One region of the Duganella caerulea genome, then DNA from elsewhere that is predicted to be linked to it. Evidence: predicted binding sites of a transcription regulator. Region 1 holds the regulator's gene; each other region holds the start of a gene.
The links. Region 1 encodes LexA, which represses DNA repair genes until DNA is damaged. Its sites were predicted from a motif close to ACTGTATNNNNATACAGT; they were not measured.
Positions count from the first base shown of each region.

Region 2: a site for LexA is predicted at 2,836-2,853, ahead of ACUJB0_RS24665 (VRR-NUC domain-containing protein). Genes of this name have one in related genera too.
Region 3: a site for LexA is predicted at 1,824-1,841, ahead of recA (recombinase RecA). Genes of this name have one in related genera too.

Region 1 covers NZ_BPWJ01000002.1:155,425-159,739, forward strand. Annotated here, with positions in the region: gene ACUJB0_RS05500 (cystathionine gamma-synthase family protein) at 1-221, shown strand, start outside; gene ACUJB0_RS05505 (hypothetical protein) at 279-773, shown strand; gene ACUJB0_RS05510 (serine hydrolase domain-containing protein) at 845-1,960, shown strand; gene lexA (transcriptional repressor LexA) at 1,964-2,602, opposite strand; gene rpsF (30S ribosomal protein S6) at 2,814-3,200, shown strand; gene priB (primosomal replication protein N) at 3,219-3,524, shown strand; gene rpsR (30S ribosomal protein S18) at 3,540-3,830, shown strand; gene rplI (50S ribosomal protein L9) at 3,865-4,315, shown strand, end outside.
Region 2 covers NZ_BPWJ01000009.1:116,741-121,055, reverse strand. Annotated here, with positions in the region: gene ACUJB0_RS24685 (GGDEF domain-containing protein) at 1-1,067, shown strand, start outside; gene ACUJB0_RS24680 (DUF3800 domain-containing protein) at 1,260-1,904, shown strand; gene ACUJB0_RS24675 (hypothetical protein) at 1,920-2,123, shown strand; gene ACUJB0_RS24670 (phasin family protein) at 2,192-2,755, shown strand; gene ACUJB0_RS24665 (VRR-NUC domain-containing protein) at 2,877-4,315, shown strand, end outside.
Region 3 covers NZ_BPWJ01000008.1:81,289-85,603, reverse strand. Annotated here, with positions in the region: gene ACUJB0_RS22795 (sensor histidine kinase) at 1-1,041, opposite strand, end outside; gene ACUJB0_RS22790 (response regulator) at 1,038-1,718, opposite strand; gene recA (recombinase RecA) at 1,913-3,016, shown strand; gene recX (recombination regulator RecX) at 3,090-3,542, shown strand; gene ACUJB0_RS22775 (DUF2889 domain-containing protein) at 3,798-4,315, shown strand, end outside.

The sequences.
Region 1 (4,315 bases):
GCTTCGACTTCCTCAACCGCCTGAAGCTGGCGATCCCGGCCTCCAACCTGGGCGACACGCGCACGCTGATCATCCCGGTGGCGCACACGATTTTCTACGAGATGGGGGCCGAGCGCCGCGCCTCGATGGGCATCGCCGAGTCGCTGATACGGGTATCGGTCGGCATCGAGGATACCGACGATCTGCTGGACGATTTCACCTGCGCGCTGGAAGCTTGCTGAGCGCAGCCTCAAGTTGTGATAATCTAAGCTTTCAATTTTGCTAAGCGCGGAGGCGATATGAAGGCAGCATGGGTTCTGGCATTGACCGTGCTGTCGAGTAGCGCCTTCGCGGGCGACCAGGCCAGCCGCCAGGCGCGGCAGGCCGAGATCGAGTACTACACCAGCCACTACGACGGCGCCGACATCGCGCTGGCCCGTTTCAACTGCAAGGCGCCCAACATCCCGATGCGTCCGGCCACGGCCGGCGGACCGGCGCTCACGCAGGCGCTGGCCGCCTGGCATGACTGCTACGATCGATTCCTGGCCAACTACAACGCCGCGCTCCCGGTCGGCAAGAGCATCCCCGCCGACCTGGCCGACCTGATGACGGACGATGAGATGGGCGCCGCCCAAGCCTTGATGAGCCAGGTGTTCGTGCAAGTGGCGGACGAGGCCAAGCGCCAGGCTGACGCGGTCACCCTGGCGCAGAGCGCGTTGGAGGGCAGGCAAGGCGATCTCGCCCTGAGCGCGCGCGACCTGTCGCATCAGCCCGAGACCGCCGGCAAGCGCTAGCCGGCCGAATGGCGGAAATTGATGCAAGATTGTCTGTTCAATACATGCTGATGTTTGGTAGTCTGCGTGGCATGACTACACCATTCCGTTCGAAACAAATGCTGGCGCTGCTGGGCGGCGCATTCCTTGCCACTGTCGTCCACGCCGCACCGGCCAGCGACGCCGAACTGCTCGCCATGATGAAAACCCGCGTCGATATCGACCACGCCGGTACCGGCATGGTGGTCGGCATCATCGACGCCAAGGGCAGCCATGTGCTGGCCTACGGCAGCCTGAGCGAGGGCGGGGCGCCGGTCGATGCGGACACAGTCTACGAGATCGGCTCCATCACCAAGGTGTTCACCGCCACCATCCTCAGCGATATGGCCCTGCGTGGCGAAGTGAGCCTGGCCGATCCAGTGGCGCGCTACCTGCCGGCCGCCGCGGCGCCGCCGGCCTTCGGCGGACGGCAGATCACGCTGACCGACCTGTCGTCGCAAGTGTCCGGCATCCCCAGCATTCCGGGCAACATCGCGCCCAGGGACGAGAACAACCCCTTTGCCGACTACACGGTGCCGCAGTTGTACGAGTTCGTGCACGGCTACACGCCCACGCGCGCGGCGGGCGAACGCTACGAGTATTCGAATGCCGGCGTCGGCCTGCTGGGCCATGCGCTGACGCTGCGCGCTGGCGTGGACTACGAAACCCTGGTGCGCCAGCGCATCACCGGCCCGCTGGGCATGTCCAGCACGGCCATCGCGTTGACGCCGTCCATGCGCCAGCATCTGGCCACCGGCTACGACATGCCGGGCAGGGTGGCGGCCAACTGGGACATGCCGGCGCTGGCAGGCATGGGCGCGCTGCGCTCGTCGACGGCGGACATGCTGAAGTTTGTGGGAGCGAATATGGGACTGCGGAAGACGCCGCTGTACGGTGCGATGCAGGCGGCGCATCAACCGCGTCATACGGTCGAAGGCAAGCCTGAATTATCGGTGGGGCTGGGATGGCATGTGCTGGAGCAGCACGGCTCGCACATCGTCTGGCACAACGGCGGCACGGGCGGCTACCGCACCTACATCGGCTTCGACACCAGCACGCAGCGGGGCGTGGTGCTGATGTCGAACTCGCACATGGGCTCGGACGATATCGCCAGGCGCGCGCTCAATAGCGCGTTCCCGCTCATCGTGCCGAAGCCGATGTCGATGTAATACTTAGTGCCAGCTGCGCATCAGGCCGACCGCCAGGCCTTCCAGCGCGAACTCGTCGGCTTCGGGATCGACCTTGATGATCTTGAAGTCCGGGTTTTCCGGCAGCAGCTCGACGGTGGAGCCGGTCTTGCGATAGCGCTTGACCGTGACATCGTTGCCGATGCGGGCCACGACGATCTGGCCGTTCTTGGCGCTGTCCACCTTCTTGACCGCCAGCAGGTCGCCGTCCATGATGCCGGCGTCGCGCATCGACTCGCCGCGCACCTTCAGCAGGTAGTCCGGCTTGGAGGAGAACATGGCCGGATCGACGCTGTAGCTGGTCTCCAGGTTTTCCTGCGCCAGGATGGGCGAGCCGGCGGCCACGCGGCCGATCAGCGGCAGCGACATCATCAGCGACACCGGTACCTTGGGCGTGGCTGGCTCGGCATGCACGCCCAGCAGGCGGATGCCGCGCGAGGTGCCGGCGGCGATCTCGATCGCGCCCTTGCGCGCCAGCGCCTGCAAATGCTCCTCGGCCGCGTTGGCGGACTTGAAGCCCAGTTCATTGGCGATCTCGGCTCGGGTCGGCGGGAAGCCGGTGTTCTCGATGGCATCCTTGATCAGATTGAGAATTTGTTCCTGTCTTGCGGTGAGCTTGATCATAGAGTGCTTTAGGCCTGTGTATATAGACAGTCTGTATTTTTGTACAGTGTGAAGCGAAAAGCAAGGGAATTTGTTGCTTTGAGCGAAATAAATTCATGGAGCGGGCGGATTGTCTTTTGCCGGGAAAGCTGATATAGTCGCGGGCTTACCTCTTCCCACACCTGTCTTGACGCCAGGGTGGGCTATATTCACAGTCCTTAAGGGAGTTTGCATGCGTCACTATGAAATAGTATTTATCGTCCACCCGGACCAGAGCGAGCAAGTGCCCGCCATGATCGAGCGTTACAAAACCACCGTAACGACCCGCGGCGGCGCCGTGCACCGTGTTGAAGATTGGGGCCGTCGTCAGATGGCTTACTCGATCCAGAAACTGGCTAAAGCACACTACATCTGCCTGAACATCGAATGCGACAACGAGACCCTGGTCGAGCTGGAAACCGCCTTCAAATTCAATGATGCCGTGCTGCGTCACCTGACCGTCAAGATGAAGAAAGCGGAAACCGCTCCTTCGCCGATGATGAAGTCGGTACAACGTGAAGATGCGGCGAAATCGCATCGCACCGAAGCTCCAGCAGCCGCTGCTGCTCCTGCGGCCTAATTGTTACCGGGAACCGAGCTGAATCAGCTCCAGTTGATTGCCTTGATCGCCGAACGGGACGCCTTGCGCTACACCCCGGCCGGCATGCCGATCGTGAACGCTGTACTCCAGCACCGGTCGCAGCAGGTCGAGGCAGGCATCGCCCGATTGAGCGAGTTTGAAGTTGCCGCGGTTGCCGCGGGCGAGATTTCAGGCCGCTTCAGTCAGGCGCCACTGGCAGGCATGTATCAGTTCACCGGTTTCCTGAACAAGAAGAATCGCAATAGCAAAAGCCTGGTGTTTCACATCATTGATTTTAGTGCTGTCCCAGACAGCTCAATTTAGATACAGGAGCCTAAAATGGCATTCGGTAAAAAGTTCGACAAAAACAAGCTCAAGCTGAAAGAAAAGCGCAAGCAACAAAACCCACTGTTCAAGCGTAAGAAATTCTGCCGCTTCACCGCAGCAAACGTAGAACAAGTTGACTACAAAGACGTCGACACCCTGAAAGACTTCGTCCAGGAAAACGGCAAAATCATGCCAGCACGTCTGACCGGTACCAAGGCGCACTACCAGCGTCAAGTTGACACCGCAATCAAGCGCGCTCGCTACCTCGCGCTGCTGCCTTACACCGATCTGCACCACGCTTAATTGCGTCGTCTAGATAAGATCCTGGAGAAGAACTATGCAAATCATTCTGTTAGAAAAAGTCGTCAACCTGGGCAACCTGGGTGAAGTCGTTAAAGTCAAAGACGGTTACGCACGTAACTTCCTGATTCCGCAAAAAATGGCTCGCCGCGCTACCGCGTCCGCCGTTGCTGAATTCGAAGTCAAGCGCGCTGAACTGGAAAAAGCCGCTGCTGAAAAGCTGGCTGCCGCTCAAGCCCAAGGCGAGAAACTGAACGGCATGACCGTGAACGTTTCGCAAAAAGCTGGTGTTGACGGCCGTCTGTTCGGTTCCGTGACCAACTTCGACATCGCTGAAGCCCTGAGCAAAGCTGGTTTCGCTGTTGAAAAAGCTGCCGTGCGCATGCCTACCGGTCCTCTGAAGACCGTTGGCGAGCACCCAGTCAGCGTTGCTCTGCACACCGACGTGGTGGTGGAAGTGACCGTTGCTGTCGTGGGCGAAGCTGCCT
Region 2 (4,315 bases), on a different contig from region 1:
GCCACCACCTTGCCATGACGCAGGCGCAGCTGCGCGTGACCTTTATCTTCTGCTCCCTGTTTTACCTGTGCTTCGCCGCCTCCGACATGGCGTGGCTGGGCTACAGCGTGCGCACGACGATGCTGATGGGCGCGCGGCTGGCGGTGGCCGGCGTGGCCCTGGGCGGCCTGATCGTGCTGCGGCGCCGGCCCGGCTCGATTCCCGTCACGCGCGGCGTGGCCAGCGTGGTGGAAGTGGCGGGCGCGGCCGGCTTCCTGCTGATCGCCGCGCTGCGCCCGGCCGAGTTCTCGCTGCATGCGATTTCGATGGCCATCGTGGTCATCGTGATCTACATCTACATCCCGAACCGCCTGCTGTACGCGGCCGCGATCGCGGCGCCGGCCACGCTGGGCTTCATCGTGCTGGCCGCGCAGTTGGGCGATCTGCGCCGGGTCGAGCTGGGCACCATGGCCGCGCTGCTGACACTAACCAACCTGTTCGGCTACGTGGCGGCACGCCGCTACCAGCTGCTGCTGCGCGACGAATACAAGGCCCAGATGGTGCTGAAAAACCTGTCCGTGCGCGACCCGCTGACCGGCTGCTACAACCGCCGCCACCTGCACGAGCAGCTGCTGGAAACGGAAATCGCCCGCGCCCAGCGCTACCGGCTGTGCCTGACGGTCATCATGAGCGACCTGGACCATTTCAAGGCGGTCAACGACACCTACGGCCACAACGGCGGCGACGCCGTGCTGCAGCGCTTCGGCGCGCTGCTGCAATCGATGACGCGCGACGGCGTCGACAGCGTGGTGCGCTACGGCGGCGAGGAATTCCTGCTGATCCTGCCGGAGACCGACCTGGACGGCGGCGCGCTGCTGGCCGAGCGGCTGCGCCACGCGCTGGCCGACACGCCGGTCGAGCACGAGGGGCGGCAGATCGCCATCACGGCCAGCTTCGGCGTGGCCAGCATCGATTTCGCCACGTCGGCGCACGACGCCCACCTCAACATGATCGCCGCCGCCGACGAATTGCTGTACGCTGCCAAAAACGGCGGCCGCAACCGCGTCTGCACCCGACAGCTGGTTTGATTTCGATCAAATTTACACGATTGACTCAATGGCTGCTAACGTCGACACTCCCATTTGAGCAGGTAAATCCTGAGGAAATCGCGATGCTGGGAAGGCGTCGTAAGCGCGTTCTGAACGCGCCGATCTCAGGGGCTGCCACCCCATTCAATGGCCCCGCCCGTCCGGGGTCATTTTCATTCCGGAGCCCGCTCCATGCTGATCTATGTCGATGAGAGCGGCGACTTGGGATGGAAATTCGATCGTCCTTACGGTCAGGGTGGTTCCAGCAGATTCTTAACCATCGCAGCAATGCTGCTGCCCGAAGCAAAGGATCATCTGCCGGCAAGGAAAGTCAAACATCTCTACCGCGAAGGGCGCTGGAACATCGACCGAGAAAAGAAATGGGTTGAAATGCCCACGGCGTCCCGCCTGACCTTTGCGCGAAACGCGGTGAAGTTGCGGGAGGCATGCGATCAGATTTCATACAAGGCCATCGTCGTTAAAAAACAAAATGTCGATCACATTTTTTGCAGCGACAGCAACAAGCTCTACAACTACATGCTGCGCCTCCTGCTGCTGGAAGACATGGTTAAACATTGGCACATCACATTGATCCCGGACCCGCGATCGATCAAAGTTGAAAATGGTAGCTGTTTGCACCATTACCTCGATATGATGCTGTACGAAGCTGGCGCCGATACCAAGCTGGAATCCATCAGCCGCGACAGCAGGTCCTGCCTGAACCTGCAGTTTGTCGATATGCTCGCAGGTGTAGTTGAGATCCATCATGAATTCAAAAAATCAACATGTTGGGAAATATTGGCGCCGCACATACAGGTCAAACAGCTGTTCTTCTAATGCATGGAGTAGGTCATGAACAAGCGCATATTGATGCCAGGCCTGATACTGGCCCTCTGCTGCACCAGCCTGAACGCCGGCCCGGCGCCCTGGTACAAATGGCGCAGCAAGATCGACAATTACCTCGCTTGCTCGCAGACACCTCTGGGGCCGGGCTGGGTCAAGGACTCTGGCCCCTATAAAGATAGCCGTTGCGAAAAGTTGGTTCTTGCTAAATAATGGACCAGCACTAACAGGGGCAACCCCAGGGCAGTACTGGCTACATTTCATCATCTTGAGGAGACTGTATGTTTACGAATCCCGAACAATTTGCCAACGCCACCAAAGCACTGTTTGAATTTCAGCTCGAAACCTTCAACACCCTGACCAGCAAAGCCGTCCAAGGCGTCGAACAAGTTGTCGCCCTGAACATGGCCACCGCCAAGAGCCAGCTGGAAGACGGCCTCGCCGCCGGCAAGGAAATCAGCCAGACCACCGACCCGAAAGCCGCGATGTCGCTGGCCGCCGCCAAGGTCCAGCCGGGCATGGCCGGCGCCGCCGCCTACAACCAGCAGCTGGGCACGATCATCGCCGAGATCCGTGAAGAATTCACCCGCGCCGCCGACGCCCACATGACCGAAGCCAAAAGCACGCTCAGCGCGCTGATCTACGACGTCACCAAGAACGTACGTCCCGGCTCGGAAAACGCCGTGCAGATTGTCAAGACCGCGATCGACAACGCCTTCAGCGGCTACGAACAAGTCACCGCGGCCACCAAGCAGGCCGTGCAGGCAGTCGAAGCGCAGATCGCCAAGGCCAGCGAGCTGGTCGAGAAAAACACCGCCAAACCGGCCAAGGCCGCGAAAAAATAAGCTGTCCCGTCTCCTCCCACCAGCCAGGCCCGCGCGCCTGGCTTTTTATTTTGCTGGGCGTGCGCCGCCAAATGCGATACACTGTACATAAACACAGTTAATCGCGCAGCTATCCCCGGCAATGATCAAAGTTCTGGAAAATCCCTTTTACTACCTGGACAACTTCCATCAGGTGCTGACGTGGATAGGCGCGCGCTACGACGATTTGCTCAACGCCGAGGAGCGCGCCTTCATCACAGCCTTCCCCGCGCTGCCGCAAGCGTCGCGCGCGCTGTTCGTGCGCATGGTGATGCGCAAGGGGACGGTGTTCCGCGCCAGCAAACTGGTGTACGCGGAAATCGGCAGCACGCACGAGGCGGCCCGTCCGCTGGCGGCCCTTGGCCTGATCGAGGAAGACCCGGCACTTGACCTGGAACAGTTATTCGAGCTGCTGCAAAAGCCCGAGATCGGCAAGATCTTCCAATTGCCGCCCCATCTGCGCCAGCTGCGCAAGGCCGATCAACTGGAGGCGCTGCGCGCGCAATACGAGGGCGAGCACCGCTACTCCAACTGGTATCAGGACTCGGGCGACCACTGCTACCGCAACCTCACGCAGGAATTGTGCGACCGCCTGCGCCTCATCTTCTTCGGCAACTACCATCAGGACTGGACCGAGTTCGTGCTGTCCGACCTGGGCATCTACCAGTACGAAAAAGTGGACTTCTCGCCGGCCGCGCGCGGCTTCCGCAGCCGGCGCGACATCGACGACTTCCTGGCGCTGCGCCGCTGCTACGAGCGCTTCGTCGATGGCGAGGCGCCGGCCGACGTGATCCGCGACCTGCCGCCCTGCCCCGACGACAACGAATGGCTGCGCAGCCGCCGCGACAAGCTCACCTTCCAGATCGCCCAGCATCTCGAGAAGCTCGGCGACTGGCCGGCCGCGCACCAGCTGTACGCCGGCTGCGACTATCCCGGCGCCCGCGCGCGCGCCGTGCGCGTGCTGGAGAAAGACGAACAACCGCGCGCCGCCTTCGAGCTGCTGCAAGCGGCGCTGCTGGCGCCCGAAAGCGAAGCGGAACGCCAACAACTGCTGCGCATGGCGCCGCGCCTGGCGCGCAAGCTGGGCCACGCCAAGCCGCCGCCGCAAACGCCCGCGCAACCGCAACGCATCGACCTGAGCCTGCCTCCGCCGCCGGAGCCGAACTACGTCGAGTTCGTCGTGCGCGACCACCTCACGCGCGAAGACGCCCCGGTCTACTACGTCGAGAACGCGCTGATCAATTCGCTGTTCGGCCTGCTGTGCTGGGACGCCGTGTTCAGTCCGATACCCGGCGCCTTCTTCCATCCCTACCATCGCGGCCCGGCCGACCTGCACAGCGCCGACTTCCAGCGCCGCCGCGCGCAGCAGTTCGCCGCCGCGCTGGCCCAGCTGGACGGCGACCAGTACCGCGCCACGATACGCGCCAACTTCGCCGCCAAGGCTGGCATCCAGTCGCCCTTCCTGTACTGGGAGGCGCTGGACCCGGCGCTGCTCGACCTGGCGCTGGACTGCATCCCGGCCCTGCACCTGAAGCGCGCCTT
Region 3 (4,315 bases), on a different contig from region 1:
CGCCAGCTCGGACAATTCCAGCGGCAGCATGGCGGTGCCGGCCTGCGGCTGGTTCTCGGCGCGGGCCAGGGCCAGCAGCTGGTTGACCAGGCGGGTGGCGGCCTCCGAGCTCTTGGCCAGCTGCTCCAGCGAGCGGTGGATTTCGCCGCGGTCGGTCTGGCGCAGCGCCAGCTCGGATTGCATGCGCATGCCCGCCAGCGGCGTGCGCATCTGGTGCGCGGCGTCGGCGATGAAGCGCTTCTGCATCTCGATCGACAGCGACAGCCGCGCCAGCATGTCGTTGAGCGAGGTGACCAGCGGCGAGATCTCCTCCGGCACCTGGTTGGAGGCGATGGGGCTGAGGTCGTCCGAACTGCGCGCGCGGATGCGCTCCTGCAGCTGCGCCAGCGGCGACAGCCCGCGCGCCAGCGCGAACCACACCAGGGCCAGCACGATGGGCAGGATGATGAACTGCGGCAGGATCACGCCCTTGATGATGGCGTTGGCCAGCTGGCCGCGCTTCTCCAGCGTCTCGGCCACCTGCACCAGCGCCAGCTGCGGATCGTCGACCGCGTCGCGCTCCAGCCGCACGTAGGCGTAGGCCACGCGCACCGGCGTGCCGTGCATGGTGTCGTTGCGGAAGCGCACGCTGCTGCGCGGCTTGTCGTCCTCGTCGATAACCGGCGGCGGCAGGTCGCGGTCGCCGTCCACGTGCTCGCCGTGCGGGCCCTGGATCTGGAAGTAGACGCTGTCGACGTCGTCGGCGCGCAGGATGTCGCGCGCCGGGCCGGACAGGCCCTTGATGACCTTGCCGTCCACCGCGCGCACCTGCTGGGCCAGCACGGTCACGCTGTCCTCCAGCGCGTGGTCGAACGGCTGGTTGGCGATGGACTTGGCCACCAGGTAGGTGATCGCGATGCTCATCGGCCACAGCAACAGCAGCGGCGCCAGCATCCAGTCCAGGATCTCGCCGAACAGCGAATGCTGGATCTCGTCGTCCGCCTCGGCCGCCGGCGGCTGGTACTCCAGATCCTGCTGCGGTGGCGAGGCCGGCGGCGTCACTTGGCGGCGTCCGAGAATTTCTCCAGGCAGTAGCCCAGTCCGCGCACGGTGGCGATGCGGATGCCGCCCACCTCGATCTTCTTGCGCAGCCGGTGCACATAGACCTCGATGGCGTTGTTGCTCACTTCCTCGCCCCACTCGCACAGGTGGTCGACCAGCTGTTCCTTGGACACCAGCCGGCCGCTGCGCGCCAGCAGGATTTCCAGCAGGCCCAGCTCGCGCGCCGACAGGTCCAGCATCTGGTCGTTGATGTAGGCGCTGCGGCCGACCTGGTCGTAGCTCAGCGGGCCATGCTTGACCACGGTGGCGCCGCCGCCGGCGCCGCGCCGGGTCAGCGCGCGCACCCGCGCCTCCAGCTCGGACAGTGCGAAGGGCTTGGCCATGTAGTCGTCGGCGCCCAGGTCGAGGCCGTTGACGCGCTGCTCGATCGAATCGGCCGCGGTCAGGATCAGCACCGGCAGCAGCGAGGACCGCGCGCGCAGGCGGCGCAGCACCTCCAGCCCGGACAGCTTGGGCAGGCCCAGGTCGAGGATCAGCAGGTCGAATTCCTGGGTCGAGAGGGCGGTGTCGGCCTCCTGGCCGTTACCGACGCAATCGATGGCGTAGCCGGACTGGCGTAGCGAGCGGGTCAGGCCGTCGGCCAGTACGCTGTCATCCTCGGCAAGTAAAATACGCATGTAAAACACTCCGGCTGCAGAAGCTTGTATTGTGTTGCATTTCGCGCAGGGTGGCGAGTTTTTGTGCTATCTCAAAATTGTTTAAAAATCGTGCTTGCATTAAGCACTGTTTTTTTATACAGTGCTGCCTGTACCGACGAATTCAGCGAATTTGCACCCAGAATTTGCACCCACTTACTGGTTGAAAGAACATTATGGACGATAAAAAAGCTGTTGTACCTGCATCTGAAAAGGCTAAGGCGCTCGCTGCCGCGCTGGCCCAGATTGAAAAGCAATTCGGCAAAGGCTCCGTAATGCGCATGGACGCCAACGCGCCGATCGAGGACGTGCAGGTGGTGTCGACCGGCTCGCTGGGCCTGGACATCGCCCTGGGCGTCGGCGGCCTGCCGCGCGGCCGCGTGGTGGAAATCTACGGTCCTGAATCGTCCGGTAAAACCACGCTGACCCTGCAAACCATCGCGGAAATGCAAAAACTGGGCGGCACCTGCGCCTTCATCGACGCCGAGCACGCGCTGGACGTGGGCTATGCGCAGAAGCTGGGCGTCAACCTGCACGAGCTGCTGATCTCGCAGCCGGACACCGGCGAACAGGCGTTGGAAATCTGCGACGCGCTGGTGCGCTCCGGTTCGGTGGACATGGTCGTGGTCGACTCCGTCGCGGCGCTGACGCCGCGTGCCGAGATCGAGGGCGACATGGGCGATTCGCTGCCGGGCCTGCAAGCCCGCCTGATGTCCCAGGCGCTGCGCAAGCTGACCGGTTCGATCAACCGCACCAACACCCTGGTCATCTTCATCAACCAGATCCGCATGAAGATCGGCGTCATGTTCGGCAGCCCGGAAACCACCACCGGCGGCAACGCGCTGAAGTTCTACGCCTCCGTGCGCCTGGACATCCGCCGCACCGGCTCGATCAAATCGGGCGACGAGGTGATCGGCAACGAGACCAAGGTCAAGGTCGTCAAGAACAAGATCGCGCCGCCGTTCAAGGAAGCGCACTTCGACATCCTGTACGGCGCCGGCACCTCGCGCGAGGGCGAGATTCTTGATCTGGGCGTGGAAGCGAAGATCGTCGAGAAGTCCGGTTCGTGGTACAGCTACAACGGCGAGCGCGTCGGCCAGGGCAAGGACAACGCCCGCATCTTCCTGCAGGAGCGTCCTGAGCTGGCGTGGGAAATCGAAAACAAGGTCCGCGAATCGCTGGGCGTGCGCGCACTGCCGCCGCTGGCCACCGACAACACCGTGGTCAAGCTGAAATCCGTCGACAAGGCGGACAAGGGCGACAAGGCCGACGCCGCGTAAGCCGCGTCCGCTTCATCCCGAACCACCGCGCTGTTGATTCAGCCGGTGGTTTTCTCATTGTGCGGAGGATTTTATGGCAGCACCGCAACTCAGCCTGAAGGCACGCGCGCTGCGCTTCTTGTCGATGCGCGAGCACAGCCGCATGGAGCTGGGCCGCAAGCTGGCGCGCTACGCGGAGGAGGGCGACGACGTCGAAGCCCTGCTCGACCTGCTGGAAAAGAACAACTGGCTGTCGCAGGAGCGCTTCTCGGAGGCGCTGATCCATCGCCGCTCGGCCCGCTTCGGCAACAGCCGCATCGTCGCCGAGCTGCAAAGCCATGGCATCAAGGGCGAGGAACTGCAGGAACTCAAGGCCGGCCTGGCCGAGGGCGAGACCGAACGCTGCGTCGAAGTGTGGAGCCGCAAGTTCGGCACCGTGGCGGCCGATCCGCAGGAACGCAACAAGCAGATGCGCTTCCTGCTGCAGCGTGGATTTTCCCAGCGCGCCGTGCAGACCGCGCTCAAGGGCGCGCCGGAAGACGATTGAGCCGCTGCCGCGCCGCACCATGGAATGTTTCCATGACTGAAATAAGACCTATGAATTTCTTGTAATAAAACTCTCAAACCGCCCATATTTCCGTCCAAAAGATATGTTCTGACGCAACTGACGGTCTTGATGTGCTACACTTTTGGGGTTTTTGCAGCGCCGCAGGTGCGGTAGTTGTCCGTAGAAGCTGCGGACACGTGCGATTCAGCACATGGCTGCTTACTAAATTTCTGTCGCGAGAGCGGCATCGGTCTTATGTCCCTGTCAACCCCAGTTACCCGACGTGCGCTGCGGCACACGCGTGCAATTGCCGTCCAAGCGTACGCGCGCGATGACGGCCTGTGGGATCTTGACGCCCATATCACCGACATCAAAGTCATCGACACCATGCTGGCCTCCGGCCCGCGCGCTGCCGGCACGCCCCTGCACGACCTGCACCTGCGTTTGACCGTCGATCTGCAACTGACCATCGTCGATGCCGAAGCCGCATCCGATGCCGTGCCGTATCCCGGTTACTGCGACACCATCGCCCCCGATTACAAACAACAGCTCGTCGGCCTGAACCTGATGAAGGGTTTCCGCCACGAGCTCAAGCAACGCCTGGCCGGCACCGCCGGCTGCACCCACCTGACCGAACTGGCGCAGATCCTGCCCACGGCCGCGGTGCAGGCGTTCGCCAACGATGTCTGGTCGACCAACGACGCGGCTACCGAAGACCAAGGCGTGCCGCGCCACAAGCCGTTTCAACTCGACAAATGCCATGCCCTGCGCAC